DNA from 4 places in the Streptomyces sp. NPDC048392 genome. Region 2 is predicted to be linked to each of the others. Evidence: riboswitches for the same ligand, from Rfam matches in the RefSeq annotation. Region 2 holds a riboswitch; each other region holds the start of a gene.
What was found. A riboswitch is a leader RNA that binds a small molecule or an ion and turns the genes downstream of it on or off. The one in region 2 is predicted to bind cyclic di-AMP.

Region 1: another riboswitch for cyclic di-AMP. It lies ahead of ACGFYH_RS22580 (M23 family metallopeptidase); the one in region 2 lies ahead of ACGFYH_RS19470 (C40 family peptidase).
Region 3: another riboswitch for cyclic di-AMP. It lies ahead of ACGFYH_RS04630 (transglycosylase SLT domain-containing protein); the one in region 2 lies ahead of ACGFYH_RS19470 (C40 family peptidase).
Region 4: another riboswitch for cyclic di-AMP. It lies ahead of ACGFYH_RS05710 (NlpC/P60 family protein); the one in region 2 lies ahead of ACGFYH_RS19470 (C40 family peptidase).

The regions. Positions count from the first base shown of each region.
Region 1 covers NZ_JBICYB010000017.1:57,064-64,578, reverse strand. The annotation lists gene ACGFYH_RS22590 (M16 family metallopeptidase) at 1-273, shown strand, start outside; gene ACGFYH_RS22585 (M16 family metallopeptidase) at 270-1,658, shown strand; cyclic di-AMP (ydaO/yuaA leader) riboswitch at 1,850-2,014, shown strand; gene ACGFYH_RS22580 (M23 family metallopeptidase) at 2,027-2,791, shown strand; gene ACGFYH_RS22575 (GntR family transcriptional regulator) at 3,019-3,714, shown strand; gene ACGFYH_RS22570 (HPr family phosphocarrier protein) at 3,832-4,113, opposite strand; gene ACGFYH_RS22565 (GNAT family N-acetyltransferase) at 4,313-7,156, shown strand; gene ACGFYH_RS22560 (DUF5998 family protein) at 7,230-7,515, shown strand, end outside.
Region 2 covers NZ_JBICYB010000013.1:125,288-132,802, reverse strand. The annotation lists gene ACGFYH_RS19485 (urease subunit alpha) at 1-911, opposite strand, end outside; gene ACGFYH_RS19480 (urease subunit beta) at 904-1,215, opposite strand; gene ACGFYH_RS19475 (urease subunit gamma) at 1,230-1,532, opposite strand; cyclic di-AMP (ydaO/yuaA leader) riboswitch at 2,156-2,289, shown strand; gene ACGFYH_RS19470 (C40 family peptidase) at 2,293-2,766, shown strand; gene ACGFYH_RS19465 (ATP-binding protein) at 2,826-3,317, opposite strand; gene ACGFYH_RS19460 (helix-turn-helix domain-containing protein) at 3,532-4,392, shown strand; gene ACGFYH_RS19455 (DUF397 domain-containing protein) at 4,402-4,644, shown strand; gene ACGFYH_RS19450 (8-amino-7-oxononanoate synthase) at 4,687-5,814, opposite strand; gene bioB (biotin synthase BioB) at 5,965-7,182, shown strand; gene ACGFYH_RS19440 (adenosylmethionine--8-amino-7-oxononanoate transaminase) at 7,175-7,515, shown strand, end outside.
Region 3 covers NZ_JBICYB010000002.1:172,350-179,864, reverse strand. The annotation lists gene ACGFYH_RS04650 (ABC transporter permease) at 1-534, opposite strand, end outside; gene ACGFYH_RS04645 (ABC transporter ATP-binding protein) at 521-1,504, opposite strand; gene ACGFYH_RS04640 (outer membrane lipoprotein carrier protein LolA) at 1,593-2,825, opposite strand; gene ACGFYH_RS04635 (polyprenyl synthetase family protein) at 3,203-4,213, opposite strand; cyclic di-AMP (ydaO/yuaA leader) riboswitch at 4,939-5,107, shown strand; gene ACGFYH_RS04630 (transglycosylase SLT domain-containing protein) at 5,112-5,612, shown strand; gene ACGFYH_RS04625 (HAD family hydrolase) at 5,679-6,488, opposite strand; gene ACGFYH_RS04620 (GNAT family N-acetyltransferase) at 6,763-7,515, shown strand, end outside.
Region 4 covers NZ_JBICYB010000002.1:387,449-394,963, reverse strand. The annotation lists partial or broken gene ACGFYH_RS05725 (hypothetical protein) at 26-337, opposite strand; gene ACGFYH_RS05720 (M23 family metallopeptidase) at 484-1,395, shown strand; gene pcrA (DNA helicase PcrA) at 1,476-3,965, opposite strand; cyclic di-AMP (ydaO/yuaA leader) riboswitch at 4,215-4,391, shown strand; gene ACGFYH_RS05710 (NlpC/P60 family protein) at 4,399-5,589, shown strand; gene ACGFYH_RS05705 (tellurite resistance/C4-dicarboxylate transporter family protein) at 5,616-6,629, shown strand; gene ACGFYH_RS05700 (hypothetical protein) at 6,607-6,960, opposite strand; gene ACGFYH_RS05695 (NlpC/P60 family protein) at 7,267-7,515, shown strand, end outside.

The DNA of each region.
Region 1 (7,515 bases), on a different contig from region 2:
CTCGAGCGCGAGTGGCTGGACCGCCTGGGTACGGTCGCGGGCCGCGCCGACGAACTGTGCCGGTACGCCGTCCTGTTCGGCGACCCGCAGCTCGCCCTCACCGCCGTACAGCGGGTGCTCGAGGTGACCGCGGACGAGGTCCGGGAGGTCGCCAAGGCCCGCCTGCGGCCCGACAACCGCGCCGTGCTCGTCTACGAACCCACCGCCCCCGGCGACACGCACGACGCCGACACGCACGACTCCACCGACGAGAACGAGGAGGCGGCCAAGTGACCGAGCTCGCCACCATGGAATTCCACGCACAGCCGCAGGCCGGCGAGCCCAGGCCGTGGGCGTTCCCGGCCCCCGAACGCGGCAGCCTCGACAACGGCCTCACCGTGCTGCGCTGCCACCGCCCCGGTCAGCAGGTCGTCGCCGTCGAGGTGCTCCTCGACGCGCCCCTGGACGCCGAGCCGGCCGGTCTCGACGGCGTCGCCACGATCATGGCGCGCGCATTCTCCGAGGGCACCGACAAGCACTCCGCCGAGGAGTTCGCCGCCGAGCTGGAGCGCTGCGGCGCCACCCTTGACGCGCACGCCGACCACCCCGGCGTCCGGCTGAGCCTGGAGGTGCCCGCCTCGCGCCTCGCCAAGGCCCTTGGTCTGGCCGCCGACGCGCTGAGGGCACCCGCCTTCGCGGACAGCGAGGTCGAACGGCTGGTGCGCAACCGGCTCGACGAGATCCCGCACGAGCTGGCCAACCCCTCCCGCCGTGCGGCCAAGGAGCTCTCCAAGGAGCTGTTCCCGGCCGCCTCGCGCATGTCGCGCCCCCGTCAGGGCACCGAGGAGACGGTCGCGGCCATCGACTCGGCGGCCGTGCGCGCTTTCTACGAGAGGCACGTCCGCCCCGCCACGGCCACCGCCGTGGTCGTCGGCGACCTCACCGGGGTCGACCTCGACACGCTGCTCGGCGACACCCTGGGCGCGTGGACCGGCTCGGCCGCCGAGCCGCGCTCCGTGCCCCCGGTGACCGCCGACGACCGGGGCAGGGTCGTCATCGTCGACCGCCCCGGCGCCGTCCAGACGCAGCTGCTGATCGGCCGCACCGGCTCCGACCGGCACGACCGCGTGTGGCCCGCGCAGGTGCTCGGCACCTACTGCCTCGGCGGCACCCTCACCTCCCGACTGGACCGCGTCCTGCGCGAGGAGAAGGGCTACACCTACGGCGTGCGGGCGTTCGGGCAGGTGCTGCGTTCCGCGCCGGACGGTTCGGGCGCCGCGATGCTCGCCATCAGCGGCTCCGTCGACACACCCCACACCGGTCCCGCCCTCGACGACCTGTGGACGGTGCTGCGCAAGCTGGCCGCGGAGGGGCTCACCGACGCCGAGCGTGACGTGGCCGTGCAGAACCTGGTGGGCGTGGCGCCGTTGAAGTACGAGACGGCGGCGGCCGTGGCGAGCACCCTGGCCGACCAGGTCGAACAGCACCTCGCCGACGACTTCCAGGCGACGCTCTACCGTCGACTCGCCTCCACGGGCACCGTGGAGGCCACGGCGGCGGTCGTGAACGCCTTCCCGGTGGACCGTCTCGTGACGGTCCTCGTCGGTGACGCGACGCAGATCAAGGCGCCGGTGGAGGCCCTCGGCATCGGTGAAGTCACCGTGGTGGCGGCCGAGTAGCGGCACACGCGGACGGCGGCCCCGGTGACCGGAGTGTCATCAGGGCCGCCGTTTGTCCGAATTGGGGGAGTGGCTGCCCTTCTGCCCTGTGGTGTGCGCTACAAAAACCCTGTTGCGTTTGAGGATTGAAGACAGCCGCGTTTAGCGTCGTCCAGGCTGTTCGTCAGGCAGTGCGCCGCACCCGCGGCACCGGACAGTCATCGCCGAGTCCCCGTACGGCGCGAGCCAGGGGAGCCGGGGACCCATCGCAGTCCCTGGGGTGAATCGGACGCCCGCGCGCACCGTGAGGGGGTCCGTAGGAGACCTTCCTGCTCCGAACCCGTCAGCTAACCCGGTAGGCGAGAGGGAAGGAAAGGACCAGCCTCTACATGGCGTTCACGCGCGCCACCGGGAAGCACCGCCGTACCGGCCGGGTGCACCGCACCACCGCCCGCGCGGCGGGAGTCGCGGCCCTCGCGACCACCGGCGTCGTCGGCACCCTCGCCGCTCCGGCGCTCGCCGCCGAGGCCGAGGTGGAGCAGAGCGGACTCACCCCGGTCGTCACCATCGGCGACTCCATAGCCGACGAGATCGACGCCCAGGCCGTCGCACAGAAGCAGGCGGCCGTGGACGCCGCCGCCCGTCAGGCGGCCCAGGAGGCGGCCCGCGAGCGGGCGGCCGAGGCGGCCAAGGAGGCACGCGAGTCGAAGGAGCGCGCCGCGCGGGAGGCGGAGCGCAAGCGCCTCAACACCTTCGTCGCGCCGATCACCGCCTCCTACGTGTCCACCGCGTACCGGGCCGGCAGCTCCCTGTGGTCCTCCGGCAGCCACACCGGCATCGACTTCCACGCCGCCGGCGGCACCACCGTGCACGCGGTCGGCGTCGGCACCGTCGTCGAGGCCGGCTGGGGCGGGGCGTACGGCAACCAGGTCGTGATCAAGATGCACGACGGCACGTACACGCAGTACGGGCACCTGTCGTCCATCGGCGTCTCCGTCGGTCAGTCGGTCGGGCCGGGCCTGCGGATCGGTCTCTCCGGCGCCACCGGCAACGTCACCGGGCCGCACCTCCACTTCGAGGCCCGAACGAGCCCCGAGTACGGCTCGGACATGGACCCCGTCGCCTACCTCCGCGCCCACGGCGTGAACGTCTGACGACGGACAAAACGGCGGGGGAGGTACGGAACGGCCGTCACGGCACCCGAAAGCCCCGACTGGGCGAGCCGGGGCTTTCGCATTCCGTTCCTCCCCGGCGGACGCCCGCAGGCCAAAAGATATCCACGAAATCCGTCCCGCCGTCGGAATACCCGCCTGATTGGCCTAGAGTCGCTGAGTACGCGTCAGTCGTCGACGTTCCACGGGGATTAAGACGGAGGTCGGTCATGCGAATTCCGGCGCATTCGGTGTGCACGGCGATCAGGGACGACATCGTCGCCGGGGTGCACGGACGCGGGGGCCGGCTCACCGAGGAGCTCCTCGCCCGCCGTTACGGCGTCTCCCGCGTCCCCGTCCGCGAGGCCCTGCGCACGCTGGAGGCCGAGGGCTTCGTGGTGACCAGGCGGCACGCGGGCGCGTGCGTGGCGGAGCCCACCGAGCGGGAGGCCGCCGACCTGCTGGAGACCCGCACCCTCCTGGAGCCGCTCGGCGCCTCCCGGGCGGCCCGGCGCCGCACCGATGCCCACCTCAAGGTACTGCGCGGCCTGGTAAGGCTGGGCAGGGAGCGCTCCCGGCACGGGCACGGCGAGGACCTGCGCGCGCTGGAGGGCTGGTTCCACGAGACCCTCGTGCAGGCCGCCGGCAGTCCCTCCCTGACGGCGATACTGACCCAGCTGCGCCGGAAGATCACCTGGATGTACGTCGTGGACGCGCCGGCCGGTGCGGTGGACCACTGGGTGGAGCGCGGCGCGGTCGTCGACGCGGTGGCGCGGGGTGACGGGGACCGCGCGCGGGCGCTCATGGCGCTGCACGTCGAACGGTCGACGGCGGCGCACCGGCTGCGCTTCACCTCCGGCGGCGGCCGCCCGGACGGTGTGAGGAACGCGCAACGTTCCGTAAACATCCCGAGCCTGCGGCATTAACGCGAGCGCCGTATACAAAAGAGGGCCAATTCCCGGGGTTGTTTTCTGCTGCCCGGAAAAGGGGCGGGGAAAAGGCCCGCCCGGTGGTCCGGGCGGGCCTTTTCGTGTGCCGTCACATCAGACGGTCTCGGGAAGCTCCTCGAGCCCCTCGGCGACCAGCTTCGCCAGCCGGTCCAGGGCCGCCTCCGCGCCCTCGGCGTCGGAGGCGAGGACGATCTCCTCGCCGCCCTGGGCGCCGAGGCCGAGGACGGCCAGCATGGAGGCCGCGTTGACGGGGGACCCGTCGGCCTTGGCGATCGTCACCGGGACGCCTGTGGCCGTGGCGGCTCGGACGAAGATGGAGGCGGGGCGGGCGTGGAGACCCTCCGCCCAGCCGACGTTGACGCGGCGCTCAGCCATGTGATGCTGCCCTTCAGGTGTTCGGAGGGGTTAGGTTGTCTAGACCAGTGTTGTCTAGACCAGTTTCCCACATCGTGAAGCAGGCCGGGACGACCGCGTGCCGTCCCGGACGGTCCTCGGACCGCGGCCTCGGTCCGAGCTTCCGTCCTCCACAGACTGCCCCGCGCCGTTGTCGTACGCGAGCCGTACTCTGGGGCCCATGCAGACCCCGTCGGACCGGCACGAGTATCCCGCTCACTGGGAAGCCGACGTGGTGCTGCGCGACGGCGGCACCGCGCGCGTCCGCCCCATCACCGTCGACGACGCCGAGCGCCTGGTCAGCTTCTACGAGCAGGTTTCCGACGAGTCGAAGTACTACCGCTTCTTCGCGCCGTACCCTCGCCTGTCCGCCAAGGACGTCCACCGCTTCACGCACCACGACTTTGTGGACCGGGTGGGACTCGCGGCCACCGTCGGCGGCGAGTTCATCGCCACCGTACGCTACGACCGGATCGGCGCCGGCGGAACGCCCGCCCCGGCTCCGGCCGACGAGGCCGAGGTCGCCTTCCTCGTCCAGGACGTCCACCAGGGGCGCGGCGTCGCCTCCGCGCTCCTGGAACACATCGCCGCCGTCGCCCGCGAGCGCGGGATCCGCCGCTTCGCCGCCGAGGTGCTGCCCGCCAACAACAAGATGATCAAAGTCTTCATGGACGCCGGGTACACGCAGAAGCGGAGCTTCGAGGACGGTGTGGTCCGCCTGGAGTTCGATCTCGAACCCACCGAACGTTCGCTGGCCGTGCAGTACGCGCGCGAGCACCGTGCGGAGGCCCGTTCCGTCCAGCGGCTGCTGCAGCCCGGTTCGGTCGCGGTCATCGGCGCCGGCCGTACCCCGGGCGGCGTCGGCCGCAGCATCCTCGGCAACGTCCGGGACGCGGGCTACACGGGCCGGCTGTACGCCGTGAACAGGGCCTTTCCCGAGGATCAGAAGGAACTCGACGGTGTCCCGGCGTGCCGTTCCGTGCGCGACATCGCCGGGCCCGTCGACCTGGCCGTCGTCACCGTGCCCGCCGAGCACGCCCCCGCCGTCGTCACCGAGTGCGGGGAGCACGGCGTCCAGGGACTGGTGGTGATCTCCGCCGGATACGCCGACAGCGGCCCGGAGGGACGCGAACGCCAGCGCGCCCTCGTACGGCAGGCGCGCACGTACGGCATGCGCATCATCGGGCCCAACGCCTTCGGGATCATCAACACCTCCCCGGACGTGCGGCTCAACGCCTCTCTCGCCCCCGAGATGCCGCGACCCGGCCGGATCGGCCTGTTCGCCCAGTCCGGCGCCATCGGCATCGCCCTGCTGTCCCGGCTGCACCGCCGCGGCGGCGGGGTCACCGGGGTCACCGGCGTGTCCACCTTCGTCTCCTCCGGCAACCGTGCCGACGTCTCCGGCAACGACGTCCTCCAGTACTGGTACGACGACCCGGAGACCGACGTCGCGCTGATGTACCTGGAGTCCATCGGCAACCCGCGCAAGTTCACCCGCCTGGCCCGGCGGACCGCGGCGGCCAAGCCCCTGGTCGTGGTGCAGGGAGCCCGGCACGGCGGCGTGGCACCGCAGGGGCACGCCGTCCGGGCGACACGGCTGCCGCACGCGACGGTCTCCGCGCTGCTGCGGCAGGCCGGCGTGATCCGCGTCGACACGATCACCGACCTGGTCGACGCGGGGCTGCTGCTCGCCCGCCAGCCGCTGCCCGCCGGACCGAGGGTGTCCGTCCTGGGCAACTCGGAGTCACTGGGCCTGCTGACCTACGACGCGTGCCTTTCCGAGGGACTGCGACCGCACCCCCCGCTGGACCTGACCACCGCCGCGTCGGCCGACGACTTCCACGCGGCCCTGTCCCGGGCCCTGGCCGACGACACCTGCGACGCGGTCGTGGTGACCGCCATCCCGGCGGTGGGGGAGGGGCCGGCCGGGGACGCCGCGCTGGCGGAGGCCCTGCGATCGGCGGCGGCCGCGGTCCCCACCAAGCCGGTCCTCGTGGTCCACGTGGAGCTGGGCGGCCTGGCGCAGGCCCTGTCCGCGGCGGCGAGCACCGCTCCCCAGGCCGCTCCCAGTACTGCCCCCCGGGCCGCCTTCAGCCCTCCCGAGGAGGCTCCGCCCGCGGCCCCGGCCCAGCCGCCGCCCCCCGTCCGGGCCCCGGAGGGGACCCACCTCATCCCCGCCTACCCCGCCGCCGAGCGTGCCGTCCGCGCCCTCGCCCGGGCCGTCGCCTACGCACAGTGGCGACGCGACGCCGCCGACCCGGGCAAGGTGCCCGAGTACGAGGACATCGACGAGAAGGGCGCCGCCGCGCGGATAGCGGGGCACCTCGCGCGCGGCCAGGGGCTCACCCTCGGCGCCCAGGAGACCTGCGACCTGCTCGGCGGGTACGGCGTCCACGTCCACCGCGCCCTGCCCGCCCCCACTCCCGACGACGCCGCGGCCGCCGCGCGGACCCTCGGCTACCCCGTCGCCCTCAAGGCCACCGCCCCCCACCTGCGCCACCGCGCCGACCTGGGGGGCGTACGCCTCGACCTGGCGGACGAGGAACAACTGCGACGGGCCTACGGCGAACTGACCGGGCTGTTCGGCACGCCCGCGGAGCTGCGCCCGGTGGTGCAGGGCATGGCACCGCGCGGTGTCGACACGGTCGTACGGGCCGTCATCGACCCGGCGGCCGGCGCGGTGCTCTCCTTCGGCCTCGCCGGCGCAGCCACGCAGCTGCTCGGCGACATGGCGCACCGGCTGATTCCGGTCACCGACCGGGACGCCACGTCGCTCATCCGCTCGATCCGCACGGCGCCCCTCCTCTTCGGCTGGCGCGGCTCGGCGCCCGTAGACGCCGCCGCCCTTGAGGAGCTGCTGCTGCGGGTCTCCCGGCTGGTCGACGACCACCCGGAAGTCGTCGCGGTCACCCTGGAACCGGTCGTGGTCGCCCCGCGCGGCCTGAGCGTCCTCGGCGCCTCCGTCCGCCTCGCACCCCCTCCCGCCAGGGACGACCTGGGCCCGCGGACCCTGCCGGCCTACTGATCCGCCACGGCCCGGGCACGGCCCACCACGGGTACCGCGGGAGCGTCCCTCGCAGTCAGCGGGTCCCCGTAGGATGGACGGCATGGCCAAGACCAGTACGACGACCCAGGGGCTGCGAGCGGCGATCGAGCGCAGCGGCTACTACCCGGCCCTCGTGGCCGAGGCGGTGGAGGCCGCCGTGGGCGGTGAGCCCGTGCGGTCGTACCTGGTGCATCAGGAGACGACGTTCGACCAGAACGAGGTACGCCGGCACGTGACCGTGCTGGTGCTCACCGGCAACCGCTTCATCGTGAGCCACACCGACGAGCAGGCCGCCGACGACACCTCGCCGACGCCGTACACCACGACGTCCACGGAGT
Region 2 (7,515 bases):
GACGCCGGCAGCATGTTGGGCAGCGACACCGCCGTGATCAGGTCGGGGGCGTGACCGCCGCCGGCGCCCTCGACGTGGAAGGCGTGCAGGGTGCGGCCGGCGACGGCGTCGAAGGTGTCGCCGACGAAACCCGCCTCGTTCAGGGTGTCGGTGTGGACGGCGAGCTGGACGCCGGACTCCTCGCACACGTCCAGACAGGCGGAGATCACCGCGGGCGTCGCACCCCAGTCCTCGTGGATCTTGAAGCCGAGGATGCCGGCGCGCAGTTGGTCGCGCATGGACTCCTTGGACATGGTGCTGCCCTTGCCGAGGAAGCCGATGTTGACGGGGCTCGACTCCAGGGCGGCGAACATCCGGGCGAGGTGCCAGGCGCCGGGCGTGACGGTGGTCGCCTTGCTGCCCTCGGCCGGGCCGGTGCCGCCGCCGATGAGGGTGGTGATGCCGGACGCCAGGGCCTCGTCGACGGCCTTCGGCGCGATGAAGTGGACGTGGGTGTCGATGCCGCCCGCGGTGACGATCTTGCCGTTGCCCGCGATGACCTCGGTCTCGGGGCCGATGACCAGGTCGGGGTGGACGCCGTCCATGGTGTCCGGGTTGCCGGACTTGCCGATGCCGGTGATCCGTCCGTCGCGGATGCCGATGTCCGCCTTGACGATGCCCCAGTGGTCGATGACGAGGGCTCCGGTGATCACGGTGTCGGGGGCGCCCTCGGCCCTGCTGGTGCGCGCCTGGCCCATGGACTCGCGCAGCACCTTGCCGCCGCCGAAGACGGCCTCGTCGCCGGAACGGCCGGGGCCGCCCGACCGGTCCTCCTCGATCTCGACGAAGAGGTCGGTGTCGGCGAGCCGGACCCGGTCCCCGGTGGTCGGGCCGAACAGGTCGGCGTAGGCGGGGCGGGACAGTTCAGGCATCGAGGGCACCTCCGGTCGCGCCGCGCAGCCCGACGACGACGCGGGCGCCCGCGAGGGGGACCAGCCGCACGTCGACGGGGATGCCGGGCTCGAAGCGGACGGCGGTGCCGGCGGCGATGTCCAGCCGCCTGCCGTGCGCCGCGACGCGGTCGAACTCGAGACCGGGGTTGGCCTCGGCGAAGTGATAGTGGGAACCGACCTGGACGGGCCGGTCGGCGGTGTTGAGCACGGTCAGGCGGGTGACCTCGCGTCCTTCGTTGAAGGCGACCGGCTCGTCGGCGAACAGGATCTCTCCGGGAATCACGGCTGCCGCCCCCGTCAGACGATCGGTTCGTGGACGGTGACCAGCTTGGTGCCGTCGGGGAAGGTGGCCTCGACCTGCACGTCGTGGATCATCTCGGGGACGCCCTCCATGACCTCGTGGCGCTGGAGCAGCTTGCGTCCGGAGGTCATCAGCTCACCGACGGTCCGCCCGTCCCGGGCCCCTTCGAGGATGTGCGCGGTGATCAGTGCGACGACCTCGGGATGATTGAGCTTCACACCACGTGCGCGGCGCTTCTCCGCCACGTCCGCCGCCACATGGATGAGCAGTCTCTCCTGCTCGTGCGGGGTCAGTTGCACTTACCACCTCACAGGACATCTCGCCGGAACCGGACGGTCCGGCTGTCGCGGCCACCGCGACGGCTCAAGGTGTAACACACGTCGACGCAGCGGGAACGCACCCGCTCATGGCGGGAAAACCGCAGGTGGATCGAGGTGCACAGCGTGCAGAGTAGGACCAGGGCATTACGGCCGCGTCACCCGGTTTTGACGGACTGATTACCGATGCCGTCGGTGGGGCCCCGCGCCCGCGCACCGCGACCGCCCGCGCCCGGCCGAACGGACCGAACGGCGTACCCCCTTTCGGCGTAGGAACACCTCCGATTCGTGACCGGCCGGGGTTGCGGGGCCCGTGCGTCCGGGCGGCGGCATGCACCGCTCCGCCGCTGGTCCCGGGGGGCGACACCGCGCCCGGCGGCGACTCCGGCACAGGGGTGCCCACCCGAACGGCCGAGCGGCACGTAACAACACAAAAGCCACGCCCCGTTGGGAATCGCCCTGGAGACGGGACAGGATCCGTGACTGACGACAAGCCCCCGCCGCAGCGGCGGGGCGGTCCGGGCGGACGCCGAGTCCTGCCGCCGCCCGGACGACCGGTCGACAGGAAGTGGATCGGCAGGAGTGGAGGACCCGAGCACGACGGGTCGCCGGAACGGCCGCCTCCGCGAGAGGCGCCGGGCCGAGCGGTCCTTGGGGTGAAGCCGCACTCGTGCGGCCGGGCAACTTCGCCAGCCCGAATCCGACAGGTCATCCTTCACAGGCGGCTGACGAAGGGTTGCGCATGTCCGCGCTCAATCGTGTCCCGTCGCTGATGGCTCGTGCCGGTACGGCCTCGGCCCTCACCCTCGCCGCCGTGGGCGGCTCCGTCGTGGTCCCCGGTGCCGCCTCCGAGGCGGCCGCGGCGAGCCATGCGACGAAAGCCCTCAAGATCGCGGCCTCCAAGAAAGGCGCTCCGTACCGATGGGGTGCCATCGGCCCCCGCAGGTTCGACTGTTCCGGCCTGACGCTGTACTCGTTCAAGAAGGCCGGCAAGAAGCTGCCACGCACCGCGGCGCAGCAGTACAACAAGACCCGCCACATCCCGGCCAGGAACCGCAAGGTGGGAGACCTCGTCTTCTTCCACTCCGGCCGCAGCGTCTACCACGTCGGCATCTACGCCGGGAAGGGCAAACTCTGGCACGCACCGAAGACCGGGGACGTGGTCCGGCTGCAGAAGATCTGGACCGGCAGCGTCTGGTACGGCCGGGTCAAGTAACCCGCCCGAGGGGGTGACGGCGTTCTGCCCCGCCGTCACCCCCTCGAGTGCGTCCGCGCTCACCGCCCCGGCTTCCGGCCTCCCACGCCCTGCACCACGGCCGCGGCCGGCTCGGGAGCGGCCGCCCGGCCCGGGGGCGCCCAGGGCAGTTCGATGGAGACGGTCTTGCCGCCCTCGCGCGTGGGCCGGACCCTCAGCTTGCCGCCGCACTCGGCGGTCAGCCAGCGGATGATCACCATGCCCCGTCCGTTGTCCTGCTGGACGGCGGCGGGCAGGCGCTTGGGGAAGCGCGGATGGCTGTCGGTGACGCCGACGCGCAGCCGCTCGTCGCGGTGGAGAACGAGGTCCACCGTGAAGGTGGGCGACTGTCCGAACGTGTGCTGGACCGCGTTGGTCGCCAGTTCGGAGACGATGAGCCGGACGGTCTCGGCCAGGTCGGCGTCGGCCGGCAGGCCCCATTCCGCCAAGGTGCCGACCACATAGGTCCGCGCGGCGGCCACCGAAGCGGGATCGCTCGACAGAGTGACGGATGCTTCCAGATGGTCTGCCATGGCGATGCCGTCCCTTTCTCACGGACCGCGGCCCGACACGGGGCGGATGGTTCGAGTACGGTCCCGGACTGGTGCTTCGCCGCCAGACTGCCATCACCAGGCCCGTGAAGGACGGCGATCCACCAAGATATGCATATATCTGTCGCTCGAAGCGGTGAACTCTGCGACGGCAGAGCGTATTTGGGCGGCGCATAAGGAGTAAGGGAGTTGTCCCATGCAGCACGGTCCCGTGGTGCGGCGCCGGAAGCTGGGCGCGGAACTGCGCGCCCTGCGCACATCGGCGGGCATCACCAGCGGGGAGGCGGCCAGGCTCGTGGGCTGGCACCAGTCGAAGGTCAGCCGGATCGAGACCGGGACGAGCGGGGCGAAACCGGCCGACGTGCGGTTACTGCTGGACGTCTACGGCGTGGACGACGAACAGCTGCGGGGGCTGCTGGTGATGCTGGCCGGCTCCGACGACGCCGGGGGCCGCAACCACTGGTGGCACGCCTACCGGGGGGTGCTGCCACCGACCTACCGCGACTTCATCAGCCTGGAGTCGCAGGCGAGCGCGATGCGCACGCTGGAGACCACCGTGGTCCCGGGCCTGCTCCAGACCCCGGAATACGCCCGCGCGGTGACGCGGGCCGCGGTGGACGGAATGCCGGAGGAACGGCTTGACACGCTGGTGGAGGTGCGGCTGGCCCGCCAGGACGTGCTGCGGGCGGAGCCGCCGCTTGAGCTGAGCGCGGTCCTGGACGAGGCGGTGCTGCGCCGGAAGGTGGGCGGCCCCGGGGTGATGGCGCGTCAACTGGCACGGCTGATCGCGGCCGCGCGGCTGCCCCATGTCCGGCTCCAGGTCCTGCCGTTTGCCGCCGGGGCGCACATCGGTGTCACCGGCCCTTTCGTAATCTTCTCATTTTCGAGCACTTCTGATCTGGACGTAGTTGTTCTCGACCACTTGACGAGTAGCTTGCACCTCGAACGGAAAGAAGACCTAGAGGCCTATACCGAGGCCTTCAACGCCCTTCTGATCCATGCCCTTTCGCCCGAGGACTCGTTGGACTTCATCGCCGCCACCGCGGCAGGCGCGTAAGGAGGCACCATGTCAGGCTTCACGCCCGGACTCTCCAGGAACATCCCTGTCAGCACCGATCTGCCCGGCGTACGGTGGCTGCGCAGCAGCTACAGCACCGGAGCGAACAACTGCGTGGAGACGGCCCGTCCGTCGGCCGGCCCCTGGGCCGGACTGCTCGCGGTGCGCGACTCCAAGAACCCGGCCGGACCCGCCCTGATCTTCTCCCCCGGTAGCTGGACGACGTTCACCGCAGGCGTCCACCGCGGCTGACTCCGCCGGGCACCGGACGACGCACGGCCGTGTCACGCCGACTCATGGCCGCGTTTCGCCGATCACCCGCACAGCGCGCTCGATCTGTTCCCCGCAGAGGTCCCCGCGAGCGGTCAGCCTGAGCCGGGAGACGCCGTCGGGCACGGAAGGAGGGCGGAAGCAGCCCACGGACAGGCCGGCCGCACGGCAGTCGGCCGCCCACCGCACGGCGCCCTCCGGGGAGGGGGCGCGCACCGAGACGACCGCGGCGTCCGGACGTACGGCGTCCAGACCCGTGGCGGTCAGCCGAGCGTGCAGTCCGGCGGCGACGGCGCGGGCCCGAGCCGCGCGCTCCGGCTCGCGGCGCAGCAGGGTGAGCGCCGCCAGCGCCGCTCCCGCCGCGGCGGGAGCGAGCCCGGTGTCGAAGATGAACGTGCGGGCCGCGTTGACCAGGTGGTCGATCACCCGGGCGGGGCCGAGCACGGCGCCGCCCTGGGCACCGAGCGACTTGGACAGGGTGACGGTCACGACGACGTCGTCGCGGCCCGCGAGTCCGGCCGCCTGCGGGGCACCCCGGCCGCCGTCCCCGAGGACACCGAGACCGTGGGCGTCGTCGACGACCAGTCCGGCGCCGTGCTCCCGGCACGCCTCCGCGAGTTCGGCCAGGGGCGCGGCGTCGCCGTCGACCGAGAAGACCGTGTCGGAGACGGCCACGGCGGGCCCGTCGTGCGTCGCCAGCGCCTTGCGTACGGCGTCCGGGGCGGCGTGCCCGACGACCTGGGTGGTGCCGCGGGCGAGCCGGCAGCCGTCGATCAGTGAGGCGTGGTTGCCCGCGTCGGAGACGACGAGGCTGCCGTGCGGTGCCAGCGCGGTGACCGCGGCGAGGTTGGCCGCGTAGCCGGAGGAGAAGACGAGCGCGGCCTCGAACCCGCAGAAATCGGCCAGTTCGTGCTCGAGTTCGGCGTGCAGGGCGGTCGTGCCGGTCACGAGCCGTGAGCCGGTCGCGCCGCCGCCCCAGGTCCGCGCGGCCCGTACCGCCCCCTCGACGACCTCCGGGTGCCGGGCCAGTCCCAGGTAGTCGTTGCTCGCCAGGTCCAGCAGCGGCGACGCCGCCGGACGGGGGCGCAGAACCCGTACGAGTCCGGCCCGGCGGCGCGCCCGGGCCTGCTCGTCGATCCAGCCGAACGCCATGGGACGGTCCTCCGGGAATTTGTAGGCAGTGGACAGACATTAGCGGCACGGCCACCCCCGCGAGGTGTGGCAATACCCACACGTCGATCTGTCAGTGTTGTGCAAAGTCTCCTTGGCCGCGGGCGGCCACGTAGGACAGGATCGGCTCTCATGGACCTGCTGAACACGCTGGTGGACAAGGGGCTTCGGCGCGAGTCGCCGACCCGCGAGGAGGCTCTTGCCGTCCTCGCCACTTCCGACGACGACCTGCTCGACGTGGTGGCCGCGGCCGGCAAGGTGCGCCGCCACTGGTTCGGCCGACGGGTGAAACTCAACTATCTCGTCAACCTGAAGTCGGGCCTGTGCCCCGAGGACTGCTCCTACTGCTCGCAGCGGCTGGGCTCGCAGGCGGAGATCCTCAAGTACACCTGGCTCAAGCCCGACCAGGCCTCCGCGGCCGCCGCGGCGGGAGTGTCCGGGGGCGCCAAGCGGGTGTGCCTGGTGGCCAGCGGACGCGGTCCGACCGACCGGGACGTGGACCGGGTCTCGGACACCATCAAGGCCATCAAGGAGCAGAACGAGTCCGTCGAGGTGTGCGCCTGCCTGGGGCTGCTCTCCGACGGCCAGGCGGAGCGGCTGCGCGAGGCGGGTGCCGACGCCTACAACCACAACCTCAACACCTCCGAGTCGACGTACGGCGACATCACGACCACCCACACGTACGCCGACCGGGTGGACACGGTGAACAAGGCGCACGCCGCCGGTCTGTCCGCCTGCTCGGGTCTCATCGCGGGCATGGGCGAGAGCGACGAGGACCTGGTCGACGTGGTCTTCTCGCTGCGCGAGCTGGACCCGGACTCGGTGCCGGTCAACTTCCTGATCCCGATGGAGGGCACACCGCTGGCCAAGGAGTGGCACCTCACCCCTCAGCGGTGCCTGCGCATCCTGGCGATGACGCGGTTCGTCTGCCCGGACGTCGAGGTACGCATCGCCGGCGGGCGCGAGGTCCATCTGCGCACCATGCAGCCGCTCGCCCTGCACCTGGCCAACTCGGTCTTCCTCGGCGACTACCTCACCAGCGAGGGCCAGGCGGGCCACGCGGACCTGGAGATGATCGCGGACGCCGGCTTCGAGGTGGAGGGCGCGGGCGAGGTCACCCTGCCGGAGCACCGCGCCTCGGTACGGGGCGGTGGCTGCGGCTCCCACGCGGAGGGCGGCACGTGCGGCTCCCCCGCGGACGCCGCCGGCGACGGGGGCTGCGGATCACACGCCGGCGGCGGAGTGTGCGCCCCCGCGTCCGCACCCGCGGCTCGCACCGAGGAGCCCCGCACGGACCTGGTGGCGGTACGCCGCCGCGGCGCGGGAACGGACCTCGCGCCCAATGCCTGAGCCCGCACTGAACGTCGCCGAGCTGCTGGCGCTCGACCGGCGGCACGTCTGGCACCCGTACGGGCCCATGCCCGGCCGGCAGGACCCGCTCGTCGTGGAGTCGGCGAGCGGGGTGCGGCTGCGACCCGCCGACGGTTCCGGGGAACTGGTCGACGGCATGTCGTCCTGGTGGTCGGCGATCCACGGCTACAACCACCCGGTGCTGAACGAGGCCGCGCGTGAGCAGCTGGAGCGGATGAGCCATGTGATGTTCGGCGGGCTCACCCACGAGCCCGCCGTGCGGCTGGTGAAGCTCCTCGTCGACATCTCGCCCGCGGGTCTGGAACACGTGTT
Region 3 (7,515 bases), on a different contig from region 2:
CAGCGCGCCGACCGCGAGCGCCGAGACCGCGACCACCAGGGTGGCGGCGAGGCAGAAGGCGAGCACCGTGGCGTACTTGGTGAGCAGCAGCCGGGAGCGGCCGGACGGGGCGACCAGGAGGTAGCGGAGCGTACCCGCGCTCGACTCGCCCGCGATCGCGTCGCCCGCGACGACGCCGATGGCCATCGGCAGGAAGAACGGAAGGGTCGCGGCGAGCGCGGTGAAGACCAGGAACAGCCCGTTGTTGCTGATCTGCGCGATGAACGCCGGTCCCCCGCCGCCTCCTCCCCCGCCACCGAGCGAGGACCCGTCGCTCGTCTCGATCTTCACGGCGATGCCCACCAGGACCGGCACGGCGGCCAGGACCGCCAGCAGGGCGAGGGTGCGCCAGCGCCGGAACGTGGTCAGCAGTTCGCTGCGGAGGAGGCCCAAGGACCACAGCGGGCTCGGGTCCCGCGCCGCACCCGGGTCCCGTACCGCACCCGACGCCGCCACCCGGGGCGTCGGCTCCTCAGGCGCTTCAGCCCGCGACATCGAAACCCTCCCCGGTCAGCGCCACGAACGCGTCCTCCAGGGAGGCCCGTTCCAGGACGAAGCCCCGGACCCGGACACCGGCCGCGACCAGTGCGGCGTTCACCTCGGCGAGGTCGCGCTCCGGCGGCTCCGACGTCACCCGGTCCTCGGCGACGACCACGTCGGCTGCCCCCTGCTCCTTCAGCACCCGGGCGGCCTCGCCCGCGTCCGGCGTGGTGACCACCAGCCGGCCGCGCGCCCCGGCCGCCAGGTCGGCGACCGCGCCCTGGGTGATCAGCCGCCCCCGAGCCATCACCGCGGCGTGGGTGCAGACCTGCTCGATCTCGTCCAGCAGGTGGGAGGAGAGGAAGACGGTGGTGCCGTCGGAGGCCAGTTCACGTACGAGGGCGCGGATCTCGCGCATGCCCTGGGGGTCGAGACCGTTGGTCGGTTCGTCCAGGACGAGGAGACGGCGCGGCTGGAGCAGCGCGGCGGCCAGGCCCAGCCGCTGCTTCATGCCGAGCGAGTACGCCTTCGCCCTCTTGCCGCCCGCGGCCGCGAGCCCCACCCGCTCCAGCGCCGCCGACACCCGTGCGCGCCGGGTGCGCGGGTCGGCGGTCGGGTCGGCGGCGTCGTAGCGCAGCAGGTTGTCGCGCCCGGAGAGGAAGCCGTACAGGGCCGGGCCCTCGATGAGGGCGCCGACCCGGGGCAGTACGGTGCGGGCCGCGCGCGGCATGGGCCTGCCCAGGACCCGGGCGCTGCCCGAGGTGGGTTCGATCAGGCCCATCAGCATGCGGATGGTGGTGGTCTTGCCCGAGCCGTTGGGGCCGAGGAAGCCGAAGACGCTGCCCGCCGGGACGGTCAGGTCCAGACCGTCGACGGCGAGTTGTCCGCCGCGGTAGCGCTTGGTGAGCGCGCGGGTGGCGATGACGGCGTCATCCGCGCGCTCCGTGTCCGGGCGCTCCGGCTCCGCGGCGGGCGGTCCGGCCATCGGCTCCCTCGTTTCGTCCTCTTCGCCGAACGGCGGGTACTGCGCACTTCCCACTGCTTACCGCGTACCGCTTCCCACTGCTCGCCGCCTACCGCGCGGCGTCGGCCGCCTTCACCAGCGCGTCCTTGGTGACCGCGCCGGCGTAGACCTTGCCGTCGTCCGTGATCAGGGCGTTGACCAGGCGGGTCTTGAAGACCGTGCCCGAGCCGAAGTCGCCCTTGACCTGGTCGCCGAAGGAGCCGAGGAAGCCGCCGAGGTCGCCGCCCGCGGTGGCCATGGGCAGGCCGCCCCGGGCGCCGGTGTCGAAGGTGGCGATCGCGTTCCAGCCCTCGCCGACGACCTTCAGGCCGTCCGTCGCCTTCAGACCGTCCATCTCCTCGGCGAGGTCGCCCTCGGCCTTGCGCCCGTGCTCCGTGGCCTGGTCGGTCCCGTCGCCCTCGGTGACCTTCGCGCCCTTGGGCGGGGTGAAGTCGAACGTCGACGCGTCCGGCTTCGCGAAGCTGACCTTGGTGAAGCCCGCGTCCACGACGGCGGCGCCGCCGCTCGCCGGGGTCAGCGTGAACTTCAGCGGCGTGCCGGTCTCGGCGTCCACGGCCACGGTGATCGCGCCGACCGTGGAACCGTCCTGCCTGGGCTCGACGACCAGCCGGTACGCGTCCCGGCCGGCCACCTGTGCGGTGCCGCCCACGGTCACGGACGTGGTGTCGTCGATCGCCTCGAGTGCCTGGTCGGCGAAGTCCTTCGGAGTGGCCGGCACGTCCTTCTCCGGCCGTTCGGCGCCGGCGGAGGCGGAGGAGTGGTAGACCTCGTTGGACTTGCTGTCGTAGCCCCAGACGTCCTTGCCGTTGTGGATCAGGCTGTACTCGGCGGCGTTCTCCAGCAGGGACAGCTTCTGCCGGTCGGGGCCGTCGGCCGCGACGCGCAGCGTGTGGCTGCCGGACACCAGCTCGGTGAGCTTGGCCGACGGGTCCGCGGCGGAGCCCTCGCCGTCCCCACCGAAGCCCGGACCGCCGGACATTCCGGACATCAGGCCGCTCTCCAGCCCGCCGAGGTCCGGGAGGCCCAGGTCCGTGCTGATCCGCACCGTGCCGGACATCTGCTGGACGTCCGACTCGGCGATCTTCTCGATGAGCTGCTCCGCCGTGATCTTCGGCAGGTCGGGGTCCCCGGAGTCGGCCAGCGCGGGGACGAGCCCGATCGTCGCGGCCGCCACTCCCATCACCGCGACCGGGACGACGTACCGCGCGGCCCTGCGGCGTCCGGCCCGCAGCTCCTCGCCCTCCCCGGCGCCCGTGTTGTCGTCGTTGTCGATCGGTGTCATGTGTGCCCTACCTCCGTCGTCGGCGGCGGCTGTCTCGCGACCTCGCACTCGTTACCCGTGAGCCGCCATTCTCACCCGAATCGGTGAGGACTGGTGTTTTTCCGTGGTGTCCATCTGACCAAATCACCGGAGCGGAAGCGTCAGACCGGGGGCTCAACTCCGCCTACTCCTGCGGGATGACACGGAGGGTCGACGCCTCCCCCGGCCCGTAGGGGCTGCCGTACGCCACTCGGCGGCGGACGGCCGCCACCCGTGACGCGCACCACCGGCAGCACGCCACCGGCGGGGCACCGGCGGTACGGCACGTCAACGGGACGGCACGCACGCCACAGTCGGGCGGGCCGACGGCACGGTCCGGCAGGCCGACGTCCGCGTGCTCAGCCGGCCCGGTGCACCACCGCGTCGCACAGCTCCACCAGCGCGGCCTTCGCGTCGCACTCCCGCAGCGGGGCCAGCGCCGCGCGGGCCTCTCTGGCATACCGGACGGTGTCGCGCCGGGCCTGCTCCAGTGCGGGATGGGCGCGCAGCAGGCGCAGCGCCTCGGCGTGCCGCGTGTCGTCGCCGAGGTCGGAGTCGAGCAGCTCGCACAGCGCGATGTCCTCCGCGAGCCCCAGCCGGGCCGCCCGCTCGCGCAGCCGCAGTACGGGCAGGGTGGGGATGCCCTCGCGCAGGTCCGTCCCGGGAGTCTTGCCGGACTCGTCGGAGTCGGAGGCGATGTCCAGGACGTCGTCCGCGAGCTGGAAGGCGACCCCGAGCCGCTCGCCGTACTGGGTCAGCACGTCCACCACCGTCTCGTCGGCGCCGGACATCATCGCGCCGAACCGGCAGGAGACCGCCACCAGCGAGCCCGTCTTGCCGCCCAGCACGTCCAGGTAGTGGTCGACCGGGTCCCGGCCGTCCTGCGGGCCTGCCGTCTCGAGGATCTGTCCGGTGACCAGCCGCTCGAACGCGAGAGCCTGGACCCGGACCGCCTCGGGGCCGAGGTCGGCGAGGATCTGCGAGGCGCGGGCGAACAGGAAGTCGCCGGTGAGGACCGCGACCGAGTTGTCCCAGCGGGTGTTCGCGCTGGGCACCCCACGCCGCACGGCGGCCTCGTCCATCACGTCGTCGTGGTACAGCGTGGCGAGGTGGGTCAGCTCCACGACGACGGCCGAGGGCACGATCCCGGGCGCGTAGCGGTCGCCGAACTGGGCGGAGAGCATCACCAGCAGCGGACGAAAGCGTTTCCCGCCGGCTCGCACCAGGTGCTGGGCGGCCTCCGTGATGAACGGCACCTCGCTTTTGGTTGCCTCAAGCAACCCTTCCTCGACAGCAGCCAATCCGGCCTGGACATCGGCTTCCAGAGCCTGGTCCCGCACGCTCAGCCCGAACGGCCCGACGACGGTCACGAGGGGTCTCCTGTCTGCTGGTGTCTATTGCCGGTTACCTGGTTTGTCGATAGGTCGCTGCCACCACTCAAGTCAGCGTATCCGGTCACGTTTCGATCACCGCTAGCGCCCACCGTTACAGGCCGGTCGGTATCAGATCATGAACGGTATGTTTTTGATCAGGTGATATGAGCAGATTTTGATTGATATCACCAAGGGGTGACCCGGACCCCGGGGTGCGGGCGGGCGGGAAGCCGCCACCGAAGATCCCATTACTCCCCCCAACGGCCCGCACGCCGGGAACGTCACCCGCCCGGCACCCGCGCACACCCGGCAGGCGCGCCGCGCGACTCCTCCCCGACCACCGCCCCACCCGCTTCCCGGCCTCTCTTTCCCACCCCACTCCTCACGCCGCTTCCCCCTCTTCTCCGCCCGACACCCGAAGCCGACCTCACCCATGGCCGGTTGGCGCGGAGTTGGACCTAATGCCCGTTTTGCCGTGCTTATTGAAGCCAGTGAGTTGGCTCACTCCGGGTCAGCCACGGGCAACCCTGCCGGAACCTGTGCCCTCCCTTTGCCCCGCAAGCGAGTTGGGACTTGGCAACAGCAAAGGATCAAGAGCTTCAAACGCCTCAGACCAAGGTCAACAGGCACGTTGGGTGATTCCTGCACTTGTTCCGGACATGTGCTCTCGCATACGTTCCCGGCCTGTCGGGCGGACGCCGAATCCTGCCACCGCCCGGACGCACAGTCATCCACCCAACAAACTCGCAGGCAGGAGCGGGGGACCCAGGTTAGTCGCCGCACCGGTCACCACCGGAGCGGCTCGGGGTGAAGCCGTACCCGTCAGGGCACGGCCGGGCACCTCCCCGCCCGAACCCGACAGCTCACCTCGCAGGCGTAAGGAGAGGGACACCGCATGTCTGCCAACGGTCAGAACCGTCACGCCCGCACCAGCCGCCTCGCCCGCAAGCTCGCCGTGGCCGGCACCGGTGCCGCGGTGCTCGCGCTGCCGCTCATCGGCGCCACCACCGCCTCCGCGGCCACCCCGGCCGCCGCCACGACCGCCACGACCGTCACCACGGCGGCGACGACGTACCCGGACAACCTCGACGGCTGGATCCGCGAGTCGCTCGACATCATGGCGCAGCACGGCATCCCCGGGAGCTACGACGGCATTTACCGCAACATCATGCGGGAGTCCTCGGGCAACCCGTTCGCCATCAACAACTGGGACATCAACGCCATCAACGGCACCCCGTCCAAGGGGCTGCTCCAGGTGATCGACCCGACCTTCCAGGCGTACCACGTGCCCGGCACCTCCTGGGACCCGTACGACCCGGTCGCCAACATCACCGCCGCCTGCAACTACGCGGCCGACCGCTACGGCTCGATGGACAACGTCTTCAGCGCGTACTGAGTCCTCGGCGCGTACTGAGCCGACGGCCGCGGCGGCCGCACCGGAAGGACCGCCGCAGCGGCCGCACTAAGAGGTACCGAAGATCCGATCGAGGACGACGGCCACGCCGTCGTCCTCGTTCGCGAGGGTGACCTCGTCGGCCACCGCCTTGAGTTCGGGGTGGGCGCCGGCCATCGCGACGCCGTGGGCCGCCCAGTGGAACATGGGGATGTCGTTGGGCATGTCGCCGAAGGCGATCGTCCCCTCCCGCTCCAGGCCGAGCCGCTCGGCGGCCAGCGCCAGGCCGGTCGCCTTCGTGATGCCGCACGGCTGGAGCTCCACCGTGCCGGGCCCCGACATGGTGACCGTCGCGAGGGAACCGACCACCGCGCGCGCCGTCGCCGCCAACTCGTCGTCACCCAGTTCGGGATGGCGCAGCAGCACCTTGCTGATCGGGGTGCTCCACAGCTCGTCGCGCCGCTCGACGCGCACCGCGGGCAGTGTCGGGTGGGGCATCAGGTAGCCCGGCTCGATGAGCGTCAGCCCGTCGACGCCGTCCTGGTCGACCGCGGCGTGCACCTGGCCCACCTCGGCCTCGATCTTGCCGAGCGCGGTCTCGGCCAGCTCCCGGTCCAGAGTGACCGACCACAGCATCCGGTGCGCGCCGGCGTCGTACACCTGCGCGCCCTGCCCGCACACCGCGAGCCCCGTGCAGCCGAGACGGTCGAGCAGATTCCGCGCCCGGGGTGCGGGCCGGCCCGTCACCACCAGATGCCGCGCACCGGCCCCGGTCACCCGCGCCAGCGCGGCCAGCGACCGGTCGGAGACGGTGTCGTCGCCGCGGAGCAGCGTGCCGTCCAGGTCGGTGGCGACGAGTGAATATGCGGTGCGGTCCATGATCAGAGAATACGGACACCGCACCCGTCCAACTCACCCGCGACCGCTTCCGAACGAGGAGGTAGCGAGTGCGTTCGGACCCGCACGAGGATGCACGGAGACGCCCGATCATGTCCGAAACCTGACACATCATCGGCTAAAGCCGGTTAAAGGCCTGTGCACCGGTTGGCAACAACATGGACCGCTACCTACCCCTCCGGGCGGCCCGGGGGTACCTTCCTGTTGTTCAGGGGGACTTGATCGGGGGGTCGGGTTGAACAGCGGACGCGTACGTGTGCTCCGGCCACAGGAGCTGGGCGAGGGGGAGCGGGAGCACTGGCGCGAGCTGCGTGCCGAATCGACGGCACCGCGCAACCCCTTCATGGAACCGGAGTTCACCGACGTCGTGGGCCGGGTACGGCCGCGGGCGCGGGTGGCGGTGGTGTACGACGGCGGTGAGGCGGCCGGTTTCCTGCCGCACGAACGGGGTCCGCTGGGCCAGGGCCGGGCCATCGGGCTGGGGGTGTCGGACTGCCAGGGCGCGGTACTGCGCCAGGGCCTCGCCCCGGACCTGCGCGAACTGCTGCGGGCCTGCTCCCTGTCGAGCTTCGCCTTCGACAACCTGGAGGCGGAGCAGGAGTTGTTCGTGCCGGCCGCCGCCGACGAGCACACCACCTACGTCATCGACGTCGAGAAGGGCTACGAGGCGTACGAGAACGTCCTGCGCGCCCAGTCCCCGAAGTTCCTGAAGTCCACCCTCGCCAAGGAGCGCAGGCTCGGCCGTCAGGCCGGGAACGTCCGCTTCGTGTTCGACGAGCGGGACCCGGCGGCGCTGCGCACGCTCATGGAGTGGAAGTCGGCCCAGTACCGCAGGACGGGCCGCCGGGACCGGTTCGCACAGGAGTGGATCGCCCGGCTCGTGGCTCGGCTCGCCGGGACCCGGGCGCCGGAGTGCACCGGCACGCTGTCCGTGCTCCACGCGGGCGGCCGGCCGGTCGCCGCGCACTTCGGACTGCGTTCGGCGACGGTGCTGGCCTGCTGGTTCCCG
Region 4 (7,515 bases), on a different contig from region 2:
GGCCACTACACCGGTGCCCACGAGGTCACGGGTTCCTACGACACCACCCAGTGGCCCTCGGGCGACGGGCAGGTTCCGCACTACGACGGGTACGCGGCCCAGCACCACGCCGCCTACGACACCGGCGCCTACGACACGACGACGTGGACGGCCGGTTACCAGCAGCCCGGCTCCGTGCCGCCGCAGGCCGAGAGCGCCGAGGCCACCGGCCAGTGGGACACCGGCGCCTGGAGCCGGCCGGACCAGTCCGGCGAGCCGGCCGACCCGACCCAGCAGTGGGACTGGGGCACGCAGACCTTCGAAACCGGCACCTTCGAAACCGGCACCTTCGAAACCGGCACCTTCGAAACCGGCACCTTCGAAACCGGCACCTTCGAGACCGGCACCTTCGACGCCACGCAGTGGAACCACGACGGGACGGCGACGGACGCGGCCCCGCCGGGAGCCGCCGGGCACCCCGCGCCGGACGACGCCGCGCCGGACATGCCGCCCGCCCCCGAGAGCGCTGAACCCTCTTCCTACGAGGGCGAGCCGGCCGCCACCGGCGAACTCCCCACGGTGACCGCCCTGCTGGACGACGAGGAAGAACTCACACCGGCCGCGCTGATCCCGTCCGCACGCACCGCCTCCCGCGGAGGGACGCGGTCCCGCCGCCGCCGGCCCGCCAAGCGCTCCGCACTGCTGACCGTCGCCGTGCCGTCGGCCTGCGTGATGAGCGTCGCCGGTATCGCGGCCGCCTCCGTCGGCGGCCTGACCGGCGACGAGGGGGCGGAGACCACGGCGTCCGCGCCGGACCCGGGCAACGCGAAGGCCGCGCCGGTGAAACCGTCCGCCGCCAACAACAAGCTGGACACCCAGCTCACGAGCCTCGCCGCCGGAGCCGACGACTTCGCCGACCGGGCCAGCCGGACGCAGGAGCGCATCGACCTCAAGGCCGAGCAGGCCGCCGAGAAGAGGCGGGCGGCTGAGGAAGCGGCCCGCAAGGAGCGGCTGCGCCCCAAGTTCGCGCTCCCGGTGGCGCAGCACGGCCTCAGCGCGTATTACGGCCAGGCCGGCATCAACTGGATGTCCGTGCACACGGGCATCGACTTCCCCGTGTCGTACGGGACGTCCGTGATGGCCGCGACCGACGGGACGGTCCGTACGCAATACAACAGCGCGTACGGCAACATGATGATCGTGACCGCCAAGGACGGCACGGAGACGTGGTACTGCCACCTCTCCAGTTACCAGGTTCCCTCCGGTACGACCGTCAAAGCCGGCGACGCGATCGCGTTCTCCGGGAATTCCGGCAACTCGACCGGTCCCCACCTGCACTTCGAGGTGCGTCCCGCCGGCGGCTCGTCGATCGACCCGCTCCCGTGGCTGCGCAGCCACGGCATCAACCCGACGTGACCCCGTAACGTCTCAGCAGACCGCACCTCCCGGGTCCGGACCGGGCCGCCGCCCGGGACCGCACCGCCCTCGTCACACCCTCAGAGCTTCTCCACCGGCGCGTACCGCAGCAGCAGCCGCTTCGGCTTGGGGTCCCCGAAGTCGATTGTCGCCTCTGCGTTCGACCCGGTGCCCTTGACCCCGACCACCGTCCCGAGCCCGAACTGGTCGTGCGTGACACGGTCGCCGACCGCGAGCGAGACCGTCGGCTGCTCGGCGGAGGCGGACCGTCGCGTGGCGAAGCCGGACGCGCCCGACGCCGAGGAGCGTGAGCGGGACGACGACAGCGAGGCCGCCACGCCCGAGACGGGCGCGGAGGGCGCAGGACCGTTCGCCCCGGTCCGCTTCCACTCCAGGTGGGGGGCCGGGATCTCCTCCAGGAACCGCGAGGGCGGGTTGTACGACGGCTGACCCCAGGCGCTGCGCAGCGTCGACCGGGTCAGGTACAGCCGCTCGCGGGCGCGTGTGATGCCGACGTAGGCCAGGCGCCGCTCCTCCTCCAGCTCCTTGGCCTGGCCGAGGGCGCGCAGGTGCGGGAACACGCCGTCCTCCATGCCGGTGAGGAAGACGACCGGGAACTCCAGGCCCTTCGCGGTGTGCAGGGTCATCAGGGTGACGACGCCGTCACCGTCCTCCTCGTCGGGGATCTGGTCGGAGTCCGCGACGAGTGCGACCTTCTCCAGGAACTCGGCGAGGGTGCCGGCCTCCTCGCTCTCGGCCCGCTCCTGCTCGAACTCCAGGGCGACGGCCGCGAGTTCCTGGAGGTTCTCGATGCGGGTCTCGTCCTGCGGGTCGGTGGAGGCCTGCAACTCGGCGAGGTAGCCGGTGCGTTCGAGGATCGCCTCAAGGACGGTCGCCGGTCCGGCGCCGGACTCGACGATCGTACGGAGGTCCTCCATGAGCGTGTTGAACCGCTTGACGGCGTTCGCGGAGCGCGCGGCCATACCGTACGCCTCGTCGACGCGCCGGAGCGCCTGCGGGAAGCCGATCTTCTCGCGCTGGGCCAGGGCGTCGATCATCGCCTCGGCGCGGTCGCCGATGCCCCGCTTGGGGACGTTGAGGATGCGGCGCAGCGGCACCGAGTCCTCCGGGTTGGCCAGCACCCGCAGGTAGGCCAGGACGTCCCGGACCTCCTTGCGCTCGTAGAAGCGGACGCCGCCGACGACCTTGTAGGGCAGGCCGGTGCGGATGAAGACCTCTTCGAAGACACGGGACTGTGCGTTGGTCCGGTAGAAGACGGCGACGTCGCCGGCCTTCGCCTCGCCCGCGTCGGTGAGGCGGTCTATCTCGTCGGCGACGAACTGGGCCTCGTCGTGCTCGGTGTCGGCGACGTAGCCGGTGATCTGCGCGCCGCTGCCCTGGTTGGTCCAGAGGTTCTTGGGGCGGCGGGACTCGTTGCGCTCGATGACCGCGTTGGCGGCGCTGAGGATGGTCTGCGTGGAGCGGTAGTTCTGCTCCAGCAGGATCGTCGTCGCGTCCGGGTAGTCCTCCTCGAACTGGAGGATGTTGCGAATGGTGGCGCCGCGGAAGGCGTAGATCGACTGGTCGGCGTCGCCCACCACGCACAGCTCGGCGGGCGGGACCTCGGCCTCGGGCGGCACGTCGAAGGGGTGGTCCGAGGGAGCGCCGACCAGTTCACGGACCAGGGCGTACTGGGCGTGGTTGGTGTCCTGGTACTCGTCGACCAGGACGTGCCGGAAGCGGCGGCGGTAGTGCTCGGCGACGTCCGGGAAGGCGCGCAGCAGGTTGACCGTCGTCATGATCAGGTCGTCGAAGTCGAGCGCGTTCGCCTCGCGCAGCCGCGACTGGTAGAGGGCGTAGGCCTGGGCGACGGTCTTCTCGAAGCCGTCGGCGGCCTGTGCGGCGAAGTCCTCCTCGTCGATCAGCTCGTTCTTCAGGTTGCTGATCTTGGCGCTGAAGGACTTCGGCGGGAAGCGCTTCGGGTCCAGGTCGAGATCCCGGCACACCAGCGCCATCAAGCGCTTGGAGTCGGCCGCGTCGTAGATCGAGAAGGACGAGGTGAAGCCGAGCCTCTTGGACTCGCGGCGCAGGATGCGGACGCAGGCGCTGTGGAAGGTCATCACCCACATCGCGTTCGCGCGCGGGCCGACGAGCTGTTCCACGCGCTCCTTCATCTCGCCCGCGGCCTTGTTGGTGAAGGTGATCGCGAGGATCTGGCCCGGGTGGACGTTCCGATCGGCCAGCAGGTGGGCGATGCGGTGGGTGAGCATGCGGGTCTTGCCGGAGCCGGCACCGGCCACGATGAGCAGCGGGGAGCCGGAGTGGACGACGGCCGCCCGCTGGTTGTCGTTCAGCCCTTCCAGGAGCGCGGCGGCGTCCAGAGCGGGGCGCGGGGCACCGTCCCGGTAGTGGGTGTCCCGGTCCGGCGGCGCGTCGAACCTCCCGCCGAACAGATCGTGCGGAACCGGCTCCGTTCCGTGATCGTCCTCGGGTGGCGGCGGGTGTTCCTCCTCGTGGCCCCGGGGGGTCTGGAGGTTCGCCAGGAAGCTGTCGTCAAAGAGGCTGCTCATCGCTCTCCGAGTCTAGGGCGCCCCACCGACAACCCGGTGCCACCCCGGAAAACGGCCCGCATCCCGGCCGGGCACACCCTGCGACGCTACGGGCGACGATGAGTGACGCCCGCGGCCGGACGGGAGCGCCCGCACAGAAGGTAACGAAAATGTATCGGGCATATCACCCACCAACCTTCACAGCGGCCACACGAGTTGGCTACGGTGCGGGCAGGCCGCTCGACCCCCTCCGGCGAACCTCGCCGGGCCGTGCGGCCTCCGCCGAGTCCGGCGTGCCCGCACGGCGCCCGGAGCCGGGGACCCAACCGAGACTTTGGGGTGAATCGGCCGACCGCCCTCGACGAGGGGGGCCGCCGTAGGGCAAACCTTCCGAACCGCCGCCCGAACCCGACAGCTAACCCGGTAGGCGGAGCACTGGAAGGAGTCGCCTCCCTTGGCGTCGCACCGCAAGTCGCGTCCCACCGGTACGCGCGTCGCAGGCATACGGACCCCGGCCCTCGCCACGGCCGCCCTCACCTCCGTCGCCCTGCTGTCCCAGACGGCCAACGCCGCGCCGTCGGACGACCGGCCGAGCCTCGAAGAGGTCGAGAAGAAGGTCGACGACCTGTACCGCCAGGCCGGGTCGGCGACCGAGAAGTACAACGCGGCCAAGGAGAAGACCTCCAAGCAGCGCAAACGCGCCGACACCCTCCTCGACGACGTCGCCGAGCGCACCCAGAAGCTCAACGACGCGCGCGAGGAGCTGGGCTCCTTCGCCTCCGCCCAGTACCGCACGGGGGCGTCGGTCCCCGAGACCGCGACGCTGCTGCTCGCGGACTCGCCGCAGGACTACTTCGACCAGAACCAGCTGATGAGCCGGCTCACCGGCCGCCAGAAGAGCGCCGTCGACGACTACGTCACCCAGCAGTCCGAGACCATGCGGAAGCGTCGGGAGGCCACCGCGAGCCTCGAAACGCTCACGGACTCGCAGGACGACCTGAGGACGGCCAAGTCGACCGTCCAGAAGAAGCTCGCCACGGCGCGCGAGCTGCTGTCGGAGCTGACCGCCGAGGAGAAGGCCCGGCTCGCGGCGATCGAGAAGAAGAAGCGGCAGGAGGCCGCCCGCAAGGCCGCCGAGCTGGCGAAGCAGCAGGCCGAGGAGCGCAGGCGGCAGGAGGAGGCCGCCCAGCGGCAGGAGGACGACGCCCGCTCCGGTGCGTCCGGCACCCCGGAGCCCTCCGGCGGCACCGGTGCTTCGGGACCGACGACGCCGGACTCCCCGACCGGGACCAAGGCCGACAAGGCGCTCGCCTTCGCCCGCGCCCAGATCGGCAAGCCGTACGTCTGGGGCGCCACGGGCCCCGGCTCCTACGACTGCTCCGGCCTCACCCAGGCCGCCTGGAAGGCCGCGGGCGTGACGCTGCCGCGCACCACCTACGACCAGGTCGAGGCCGGCACGACCGTCTCCGTCTCCCAGGCGCAACCCGGTGACCTGGTGTTCTTCTACGACGACATCAGCCACGTCGGCCTCTACATCGGCAACGGCATGATGATCCACGCCCCGAAGCCGGGCGCGTACGTCCGCGAGGAGTCGGTCTTCTACGACGGCGAGTCCGCGATCCACAGCGTGGTGCGCCCGGCCTGACCGGCGCGGCTCTCTAGCATCGGGGCATGTCGTCCGGCACTCCTCGCTCTCCCTTGCGCGCCTGGTGGGCGCAGCGCCCACCGGCGGCCGGGGCCGCGGTGATGGCGACCGGCATCGTGTCGGTCGCCCTGCATCTGACGGGCCGCGAGGCCCTGTCCCGGATCAGCCTGGTGCTGGCCTGTGCCGCCTGGCTGCCGCTGGCGGCGAACTTCGGCTACCTGCTGCTGGCCGAGCGCGCGCGGTGGATGAAGCGGGCGGGGACGCCGGGCGCGCTCACCGCCGTCGCCGCGACGACCGTGCTCGGCACCCGTTTCTCCCTGCTGGGCTGGTCGCTCCTGGCGGCGGTGCTGCTGGCGCTGGCGGCCCTGCTGTGGCCGTGGCTGCTGGTCCTGGTGGTGCGGCGCTGGGGACGGAGGATGCCGGGGACGGTGTTCCTGGGCTGCGTGGCCACGGAGGGGCTCGCCGTCCTGGGCGCCACGCTGGCCGCGGCCACCTCGACGGCCTGGCTGGCACACGCGGCCCTGGTGCCGTTCTGGCTGGGGATCGTGCTCTATCTGATCGCGCTGTTCCGCTTCGATCTGCGGCAGGTGGCCAGGGGCGCCGGGGACCACTGGGTGGCGGGCGGCGCGCTCGCCATCTCGGCCCTCGCCGGCGCCAAGCTGCTGGCGGCGGCCGGGACGGGCATGTACCTGTGGAACGCCGACGACAACGCCGTTCTGCACGACCTGACCGTCTTCCTGCTCGCCCTCGACCTCGCCTGGTACGCCGTACTCGTGGCCGCCGAGATCGTCTGGCCCCGCGTCCGCTACGACGCGCGCCGCTGGTCGACCGCCTTCCCGCTCGGCATGACGGCGGCGGCGACGCTGTCCGTGGCCGCCGTCGTCGGCGTCCCGTGGCTGGACGGGCCCGGCCGGGCGCTGCTGTGGATCGCGGTGGCCGGGTGGCTGGCGGTCGCGGCGGGGGCGGTCGTCCGGGCCCGGGCCACGCTGCGGTCCGCGGGGGCGGGCACCGGGGCGGTCAGGTCCACAGCACCGCGATGAAGACGTTCACCAGGGTCAGCGCGCCCACCAGACCGAACAGCGTCTTGTCCGCCTTCTCCTCGTCGCGCTTCACGTAGACCAGGCCGAGGATCACGATCAGTACGGCGAGCTTCACGCCCATCTTGACGTTGTCGACGGAGTGGTCCTGGGCCTGGTTGAGGCCGATCAGGACGGCGCCGGTGACCAGCATCGTCAGCGCGCCGTGCAGCATCGCGGGGGTGAAGCGGGCCGTGCCCCGGCCCATCGCCTTCAGCTGGGTCAGGAAGCCGCCGAGGAGCGCGGCGATGCCGATGATGTGCAGACCGACGAAGATGTGGAGGAGTACGTCCATGGAGCCGGAGCCTAATGAGGGGCCGGACGCGCCCGGACACCGGCCCGTCGCGTGTCCCATAACAGCTCACGTCCCCCACCCGCCCCCTGACCGGCAGATCGGTCATCACCCTGTGTGAAGACAACGCCCGCCGGGCGGCGTTGCGGTCACATACGGTCTCCGTCCGATCCACTGGCGCCACTTCCGCACATCCCGTCACCGGGCCGTTACCGGCACGCCTAGCGTCCTTCCTCAGGCAGCCGGAGCGGACCGGAGCCGACCCGGCGCGGGCCGGAGTCGAGTCGTACGGAAGGACGTGGATCGCAGGTGGGAGCGCACCGCAGGCCGCGACAGCGCGCGACGGGCGGCGGCAGAGCCCGTACGGCGGCCACGATCACCCTCGCGGGGGCGGCCACCGCGGCGGGCCTGGGCGGGACCGGACACGCCGATCCGCAGCCGACGGCGGCACAGGTCAGGGCCAGGGTGGACAAGCTCTACCAGGAGGCGGAGGTCGCCACCGAGAAGTACAACGGCGCGAAGGAGAAGGCGGACGCCGCCGAACACCGCCTGGAGGAA